Regions from separate parts of the Streptomyces sp. NPDC093586 genome, predicted to be linked through region 2. Evidence: riboswitches for the same ligand, from Rfam matches in the RefSeq annotation. Region 2 holds a riboswitch; the other holds the start of a gene.
What was found. Region 2 has a riboswitch for cyclic di-AMP ahead of ACIRFH_RS19190 (M23 family metallopeptidase). Riboswitches for the same ligand answer to the same signal wherever they lie in the genome.
Positions count from the first base shown of each region.

Region 1: it holds a riboswitch for cyclic di-AMP, as region 2 does, so the genes downstream of both, ACIRFH_RS03465 (transglycosylase SLT domain-containing protein) here and ACIRFH_RS19190 (M23 family metallopeptidase) in region 2, are expected to answer to the same signal.

Region 1 covers NZ_JBIWJA010000002.1:270,653-275,054, forward strand. The annotation lists gene ACIRFH_RS03460 (polyprenyl synthetase family protein) at 128-1,138, opposite strand; cyclic di-AMP (ydaO/yuaA leader) riboswitch at 1,907-2,075, shown strand; gene ACIRFH_RS03465 (transglycosylase SLT domain-containing protein) at 2,081-2,569, shown strand; gene ACIRFH_RS03470 (HAD family hydrolase) at 2,631-3,440, opposite strand; gene ACIRFH_RS03475 (GNAT family N-acetyltransferase) at 3,654-4,402, shown strand, end outside.
Region 2 covers NZ_JBIWJA010000017.1:15,077-19,478, forward strand. The annotation lists gene ACIRFH_RS19180 (M16 family metallopeptidase) at 1-462, shown strand, start outside; gene ACIRFH_RS19185 (M16 family metallopeptidase) at 459-1,847, shown strand; cyclic di-AMP (ydaO/yuaA leader) riboswitch at 2,039-2,202, shown strand; gene ACIRFH_RS19190 (M23 family metallopeptidase) at 2,215-2,979, shown strand; gene ACIRFH_RS19195 (GntR family transcriptional regulator) at 3,218-3,910, shown strand; gene ACIRFH_RS19200 (HPr family phosphocarrier protein) at 4,026-4,307, opposite strand.

The DNA of each region.
Region 1 (4,402 bases), on a different contig from region 2:
CCTGCGGGATGACACGGAAGGGCGGATCCTCCACCGACCGGTGGGGGCGTCCCCGACCGGTGGGGGCGTCCCCGACCGGTGGGGGCGGGGCGCGTCGCGCCGGGAGAGCGCGGTGGCGGCCGGGAGGTCAGCCGGCTCGGTGCACCACCGCGTCGCACAGCTCGATCAGCGCGGCCTTCGCGTCGCACTCCCGCAGCGGGGCCAGCGCCGACCGGGCGTCCTTCGCGTACCGGACGGTGTCCCGCCGCGCCTGTTCGAGCGCGGGGTGGGCGCGCAGCAGGCGCAGGGCCTCGGCATGCCGCGCGTCGTCGCTCAGGTCGGAGTCCAGCAGCTCGCACAGGGCGATGTCCTCGGCGAGCCCCAGCCGGGCCGCCCGTTCGCGCAGCCGCAGCACCGGGAGGGTCGGGATGCCCTCGCGCAGGTCCGTGCCGGGCGTCTTGCCCGACTCGTGGGAGTCGGAGGCGATGTCCAGGACGTCGTCCGCGAGCTGGAAGGCGACGCCGAGCCGCTCGCCGTACTGGGTCAGCACGTCGACGACCGTGTCGTCGGCGCCGGACATCATCGCGCCGAACCGGCAGGAGACCGCCACCAGCGATCCCGTCTTGCCGCCCAGCACGTCCAGGTAGTGGTCGACCGGGTCCCGTCCGTCCTGGGGCCCCGCCGTCTCCAGGATCTGGCCGGTGACGAGCCGCTCGAACGCGAGGGCCTGCACCCGGACCGCCTCGGGCCCGAGGTCGGCGAGGATCTGGGAGGCGCGGGCGAACAGGAAGTCGCCGGTGAGGACCGCGACCGAGTTGCCCCAGCGGGTGTTGGCGCTGGGCACGCCGCGGCGCACGGCGGCCTCGTCCATCACGTCGTCGTGGTAGAGCGTGGCGAGGTGGGTCAGCTCCACGACCACGGCCGAGGGCACGATGCCGGGCGCGTAGGGGTCGCCGAACCGGGAGGCGAGCATCACCAGCAGCGGCCGGAACCGCTTGCCGCCGGCCCGCACCAGGTGCTGGGCGGCCTCCGTGATGAAGGGCACCTCACTCTTGGTTGCCTCAAGCAACCCTTCCTCGACGGCCGCCAGTCCGGTCTGGACATCGGCTTCCAGTGCCTGGTCCCGCACGCTCAGCCCGAACGGCCCGACGACGGTCACGAGGGGTCTCCTGTCTGCTGGTGTCTACTGGCGATTACCTGGTTTGTCGATAGGTCGCTGCCACCACTCGAGTCAGCGTATCCGGTCACGTTTCGATCACCGCTAGCGCCCACCGTTACAGGCCGGTCGGTATCGGATCATGCACGGTATGTTTTTGATCAAGTGATATGAGCAGATATCGGCCGACATCGCCGGAGAGGCGCGGCGCGGAGCACGGCACACCGGAAGCCACCACCGAAGATCCCACCACCCCTCCCGACGGACCGCACCCCGAGAGCGTCACCCGTTCGCCACCCGCACCCGCGACCCCGGACGGATGCCCGCACACCCCGGACGGATGCCCGCGCGACACGAGGAAACACCGGGGCGCCCCGCCGACGGAGGGGCGTACCCCCGCTGCCGCGCGCGTCCGGCCGGGCACCCGGTCGGCCCCCCAGCCACCCCCCGGTCGGGCCCCCGCACCGAAGCGACCCCCACCAGGGGGCGATTGACCACCAGTTGACTCTAATGCCCGATTTGCCGCTCTTGTTGAGGCCAGTGAGTTGGCTCACGCCACCGCGCCCGCCCGCACCCCCGCCGCGAACCCCCTCACCCCTTTGCCCCGTAGGCGAGTTGAGCCTTGGCAGTAGCAAAGGATCAAGCACCCCAAATGCCTCAGATCAAGGTCAACAGGCACGTCGGGTGATTCCTGCACTTGTTCCGGACATGTGCTCTCGCATACGTTCCCGGCCTGTCAGGCGGACGCCGAATCCTGCCACCGCCCCGACACACAGTCATCCACCGACACACTCGCAGGCAGGAGCGGGGGACCCAAGGTAAGTCGCCGCGCCGGACACCACCGGAGCGGCTCGGGGTGAAGCCGTGCCCGTCAGGGCGCGGCCGGGCACCTCCCCGCCCGAACCCGACAGCTCACCTCGCAGGCGTATGGAGAGGGACACACACATGCCTGCCAACGGTCAGAACCGTCACGCCCGAACCGGCCGCCTCGCCCGCAAGCTCGCCGTCGCCGGCACCGGCGTCGCCGTGCTCGCCCTGCCGCTCGTCGGCGCCGCCACCGCGTCCGCCGCCACCCCGGCCACCACGGCCGCCGCCGCCACGGCGACGGTGTACCCGAACAACCTCGACGGCTGGATCCGCGAGTCGCTGGACATCATGGCGCAGCACGGGATCCCCGGGACCTACGACGGCATCCACCGCAACGTCATGCGGGAGTCGTCCGGCAACCCGTTCGCCATCAACAACTGGGACGTCAACGCCGTCAACGGCACCCCGTCCAAGGGCCTGCTCCAGGTGATCGACCCGACCTTCCGGGCGTACCACGTCGCCGGCACCTCCTGGGACTCGTACGACCCGGTCGCCAACATCACCGCCGCCTGCAACTACGCGGCCCACCGGTACGGCTCCATCGACAACGTCTTCAGCGCGTACTGAGCCGCCCGCGCACCGCGACACAACCGGACGAACCGAGCCGTACCGATACGCACCCGGTGCGTCAGGAGGCTCCGAAGATCCGCTCGAGGACGACGGCCACGCCGTCGTCCTCGTTCGTCGTGGTGACCTCGTCCGCGACCGCCTTGAGTTCGGGGTGGGCGCCCGCCATGGCGACCCCGCGGGCCGCCCAGTGGAACATGGGGATGTCGTTGGGCATGTCCCCGAAGGCGATCGTCCGCCGCCGGCTCAGCCCCAGACGCTCGGCGGCGAGCGCCAGACCGGTCGCCTTGGTCACCCCGCACGGCTGGAGCTCCACCGTCCCCGGCCCCGACATCGTGACCGTCGCGAGGGAACCCACCACCGCGCGCGCCGTCGCCGCCAACTCGTCGTCGGACAGGTCGGGGTGGCGCAGCAGCACCTTGCTGATCGGCGCGCTCCACAGCTCGTCGCGCCGCTCGACCCGCACCGCGGGCAGGGTCGGGTGGGGCATCAGATAGCCCGGTTCGATGAGCGTCAGCCCGTCGACGCCGTCCTGGTCGACCGCGGCGTACACCTCCCCCACCTCGGCCTCGATCTTGCCGAGCGCGGTCTCCGCCAGCTCCCGGTCCAGGGTGACCGACCACAGCATCCGGTGCGCGTCGGCGTCGTACACCTGCGCGCCCTGCCCGCACACCGCGAGCCCCGTGCAGCCGAGGCCGTCGAGCAGGGAGCGCACCCTCGGTGCCGGGCGCCCCGTCACCACCAGGTGCCGCGCCCCCGCCCGGGCCACCCGCGCCAGCGCGGCCAGCGACCGGTCGGAGACGGTGTCGTCGCCGCGCAGCAGCGTTCCGTCGAGGTCGGTGGCGACGAGGGCATATGCGGTGCGGTCCATGATCAGAGAATACGGACACCGCACCTGCCCGACCCACCCACGACCGGTTGCGCACGAGGACGTTCGCAGGTGTCCGAAACCTGACGCAACACCGTCTGAAGGCGGTTAAAGGCCTGTGCACCAGTTGGCAACAACATGCTCTGCCTTCTACCCTCCGGGCGGCCCCGGGGGTACCTTCCTGTTGTCCAGGGGGGACTTGATCGGGGGGTCGGGTTGAGCAGCGGACGTGTACGCGTGCTGAGGCCGGAGGAGCTGGGCGAGGGGGAACGGGAGCGCTGGCGCGAGCTGCGCGCCGGGGCGACGGCGCCCCGCAATCCCTTCATGGAGCCGGAGTTCACCGACGTCGTGGGCCGGGTACGGCCCGGGGCGCGGGTGGCGGTGCTGTACGAGGGCGGTGAGGCCGCCGGTTTCCTGCCGCACGAGCGCGGGCCGCTGGGCCAGGGCCGGGCGATCGGGCTCGGGGTCTCGGACTGCCAGGGCGCGGTGCTGCGGCCGGGCCTCCTCCCGGACACCCGCCGACTGCTGCGGGCCTGCTCCCTGTCGAGCCTCGCCTTCGACAACCTGGAGGCCGAGCAGGGCCTGTTCGTGCCGTACGCCGCCGAGGAGCACGCCACCTACGTCATCGACGTGGAGAAGGGGTACGAGGCGTACGAGAGCGTGCTGCGCACCCAGTCGCCGAAGTTCCTGAAGACCACCCTCGCCAAGGAGCGCAGGCTGGGCCGGCAGGCCGGAACCGTGCGCTTCGTGTTCGACGAGCGCGAACCGGCCGCGCTGCGCACCCTCATGGAGTGGAAGTCGGCGCAGTACCGCAGGACGGGACGCCGGGACCGCTTCGCCCAGGAGTGGATCGCCCGGCTCGTCGGACGGCTCGCCGAGACCCGGGCGCCTCAGTGCACGGGCACGCTGTCCGTGCTCTACGCCGACGACCGGCCCGTCGCCGCCCACTTCGGGCTGCGCTCGGA
Region 2 (4,402 bases):
CGGCTGGTGCGGCGCGACCGCACGGCCGTGGCCGCCGGCTTCGGTCTGCTGCGGCTCGCCGGGGCGCCCTCCCTGGGCTGGCTGGACGTGAAGACGTCCGGCGACGTGGAGGTGCCCGTCATCGAGACGGCCATCGACGAGGAGCTCGCCCGGTTCGCCGAGGAGGGCCCCACGGCCGAGGAGATGGAGCGCGCCCAGGCCCAGCTGGAGCGCGAGTGGCTCGACCGGCTCGGCACGGTCGCCGGCCGCGCCGACGAACTGTGCCGCTACGCCGTCCTGTTCGGCGACCCGCAGCTCGCCCTCACCGCCGTGCAGCGGGTGCTGGAGGTGACGGCCGAGGAGGTCCAGGAGGTCGCCAAGGCCCGCCTGCGCCCCGACAACCGCGCGGTGCTCGTCTACGAGCCGACCGCCCCCGCCGACGAGAACGACGCCACCGACGAGAACGAGGAGGCGGCCAAGTGACCGAGCTCGCCACCATGGAATTCCACTCCCAGCCACAGGCCGGCGAGCCCAAGCCGTGGGCGTTCCCGGCCCCCGAGCGCGGCAGCCTCGACAACGGCCTCACCGTGCTGCGCTGCCACCGCCCCGGCCAGCAGGTCGTCGCCGTCGAGGTCTCGCTGAACGCGCCCCTGGACGCCGAGCCCGCCGGTCTGGACGGCGTCGCCACGATCATGGCGCGCGCGTTCTCCGAGGGCACCGACAAGCACTCCGCCGAGGAGTTCGCCGCCGAACTGGAGCGCTGCGGCGCCACCCTCGACGCGCACGCGGACCACCCCGGCGTCCGGCTGAGCCTGGAGGTGCCCGTCTCGCGCCTCGCCAAGGCCCTGGGCCTGGTCGCCGACGCCCTCAGGGCGCCCGCGTTCGCCGACAGCGAGGTCGAGCGGCTGGTGCGCAACCGGCTCGACGAGATCCCGCACGAGCTGGCCAACCCCTCCCGGCGCGCCGCCAAGGAGCTGTCCAAGGAGCTGTTCCCGGCCGACTCGCGCATGTCGCGCCCGCGTCAGGGCACCGAGGAGACGGTCGCGAACATCGACGCGGCGGCCGTCCGCGCCTTCTACGAGAAGCACGTCCGCCCCGCCACGGCCACCGCGGTCATCGTCGGCGACCTCACCGGCGTCGACCTCGACGCGCTGCTCGGCGACACCCTCGGCGCGTGGACCGGCTCCGCCGCCGAACCGCGCCCCGTGCCGCCGGTGACCGCCGACGACACGGGCCGGGTCGTCATCGTGGACCGCCCCGGTGCCGTCCAGACGCAGCTGCTGATCGGCCGCACCGGGCCCGACCGGCACGACCGCGTGTGGCCCGCGCAGGTCCTCGGCACGTACTGCCTCGGTGGCACCCTCACCTCGCGCCTGGACCGCGTCCTGCGCGAGGAGAAGGGCTATACCTACGGCGTCCGGGCCTTCGGGCAGGTCCTGCGCTCCGCGCCCGACGGCACGGGTGCCTCGATGCTCGCCATCAGCGGCTCCGTCGACACGCCCAACACCGGCCCGGCGCTGCAGGACCTGTGGACGGTGCTGCGCACGCTCGCCGAGGGCGGGCTCACCGACGCCGAACGCGACGTCGCCGTGCAGAACCTGGTGGGCGTGGCGCCGCTGAAGTACGAGACGGCGGCGGCCGTCGCGAGCACGCTCGCCGACCAGGTCGAGCAGTACCTGCCCGACGACTACCAGGCCACGCTGTACCGCCAACTCGCCGCCACCGGAACCGTGGAGGCCACCGCGGCGGTCGTGAGCGCCTTCCCGGTGGACCGTCTGGTGACGGTCCTCGTCGGTGACGCGGCGCAGATCAAGGAGCCGGTCGAGGCCCTCGGCATCGGCGAAGTCACCGTGGTGGCCGCCGAGTAGCGGCACGCGCGCCCGACGGCCCCGGCGACCCGAGTGTCACCGGGGCCGCCTTTTGTCCGGATTGGGGGAGAGGCTGCCCGTCTGCCCTGTGGCGTGCGCTACAAAAACCCTGTTGCGTTTGAGGATCGAAGACAACCGCGTTTAGCGTCGTCCGGGCTGTTCGTCAGGCAGTGCGCCGCACCCGCGGCACCGGACAGTCATCGCCGAGTCCCCGTACGGCGCGAGCCAGGGGAGCCGGGGACCCATCGCAGTCCCTGGGGTGAATCGGACGCCCGCGCTTCGGCGAGGGGGTCCGTAGGAGACCTTCCTGCTCCGAACCCGTCAGCTAACCCGGTAGGCGAGAGGGAAGGAAAGGACCAGCCTCTACATGGCGTTCACGCGCGCCACCGGGAAGCACCGCCGCCCCGGCCGCATGCACCGCACCACCGCCCGCGCGGCGGGCGTCGCGGCCCTCGCCACCACCGGCGTCGTCGGCACCCTCGCGGCCCCGGCCCTCGCCGCCGAGCCCGAGGTCGAGCAGAGCGGACTCACCCCGGTCGTCACCATCGGCGACTCCGTCGCCGACGAGATCGACGCCCAGGCCGCCGCGCAGAAGCAGGCCGCCCTGGACGCCGCCGCCCGCGAGGCGGCGATGGAGGCCGCGCGCGAGCGGGCCGCCGAGGCCGCGAAGGAAGCGCGCGAGGCCAAGGAGCGCGCCGCGCGCGAGGCGGAGCGCGAGCGCCTCAACACCTTCGTCGCGCCGATCACCGGCTCCTACGTGTCCACGGCCTACCGGGCCGGCAGCTCCCTGTGGTCCTCCGGCAGCCACACCGGCATCGACTTCCACGCCTCCACCGGCACCCCGGTGCACGCGGTCGGCGTCGGCACCGTCGTCGAGGCCGGCTGGGGCGGCGCGTACGGCAACCAGGTCGTGATCAGGATGCACGACGGCACGTACACCCAGTACGGGCACCTGTCGTCCATCGGCGTCTCGGTCGGCCAGTCGGTCGGCGCCGGCCAGCGGATCGGCCTCTCCGGCGCCACCGGCAACGTCACCGGACCGCACCTGCACTTCGAAGCCCGCACGAGCCCGGAGTACGGCTCGGACATGGACCCCGTCGCCTACCTCCGCTCCCACGGCGTGGACGTCTGACGACGGACGGCACGGCACCCCCGAAGGCCCAGGCTCCCGAAGCCTGGGCCTTCCGGTTTTCCCACCCATTTCCGGCTCCGTCGCCGGCCGGTGTTTCCGGCTCCTTTTCCGGCCCGCGAATGTCCAAAAAATATCCCTGGATTCCCGCACCCCGTCCGAAAGCGCGGCGCATTGGCCTAGAGTCACGGAACACGCGTCCATCGTCGACGTTTCACGGGGATCAGGGCGGAGGTCGGACATGCGTATTCCGGCGCACTCGGTGTGCACGGCGATCCGGGACGACATCGTCGCCGGTGTCCACGGGCGCGGCAGCCGCCTCACGGAGGAACTGCTCGCCCGCCGCTACGGCGTCTCCCGCGTCCCCGTCCGCGAGGCGCTGCGCACCCTGGAGGCCGAGGGCTTCGTCGTGACCCGGCGGCACGCGGGCGCGTGCGTCGCGGAGCCCACCGAACAGGAGGCCGCCGACCTGCTGGAGACCCGCACGCTCCTGGAGCCCCTCGGCGCCTCCCGCGCGGCCCGGCGCCGCACCGAGGCCCACCTCAAGGTGTTGCGCGGCCTGGTCAGGCTGGGCCGGGAACGCTCCCGGCAGGGCCACGGCGAGGATCTGCGCGCACTGGACGGCTGGTTCCACGAGACCCTCGCGCAGGCCGCCGGCAGCCCCTCCCTCACGGCGATGCTGACCCAGCTGCGCCGCAAGATCGCCTGGATGTACCTCGTGGACGCGCCACCCGGTGCGGTGGAGCGCTGGGCCGAGTACGGCGCGGTCGTCGACGCGGTGGCGCGGGGCGACGGCGACCGCGCGCGGGCGCTCATGGCGCTGCACGCCGAACGGTCGGCCGCGGCGCACCGGCTGCGCTTCTCCTCCGGCGACGGCCCGGACGGTGTGAGGAATGCGCAACGTCCCGCAAACATGCCGAGCCCGCGGCATTAACACGGGTGCCGTATACAAAAGAGGGGTAATTCGGAGGGCTGTTTTCTGCTGCCCGGAAAAGAGGCAGGAAAAGGCCCGCCCGGCAGTCCGGGCGGGCCTTTCGGCGGCCGTCACGTCAGACGGTCTCGGGAAGCTCCTCGAGACCCTCGGCGACCAGCTTCGCCAGCCGGTCCAGGGCGGCGTCCGCGCCCTCGGCGTCGGAGGCCAGGACGATCTCCTCGCCGCCCTGGGCGCCCAGGGCCAGAACGGCCAGCATGGAGGCCGCGTTGACGGGGTCGCCGTCGGCCTTGGCGATCGTCACCGGGACGCCTGTGGCCGTGGCGGCTCGGACGAAGATGGAGGCGGGGCGGGCGTGGAGACCCTCGGCCCAGCCGACGTTGACGCGGCGCTCAGCCATGTGTTGCTGCCCTTCAGGTGTTCAGGTTGTCTAGACCAGTTTCCCACATCATGAAGCATGGCCGGACGGCTGTGCGCCGCCCGGGCGGCCGTCGG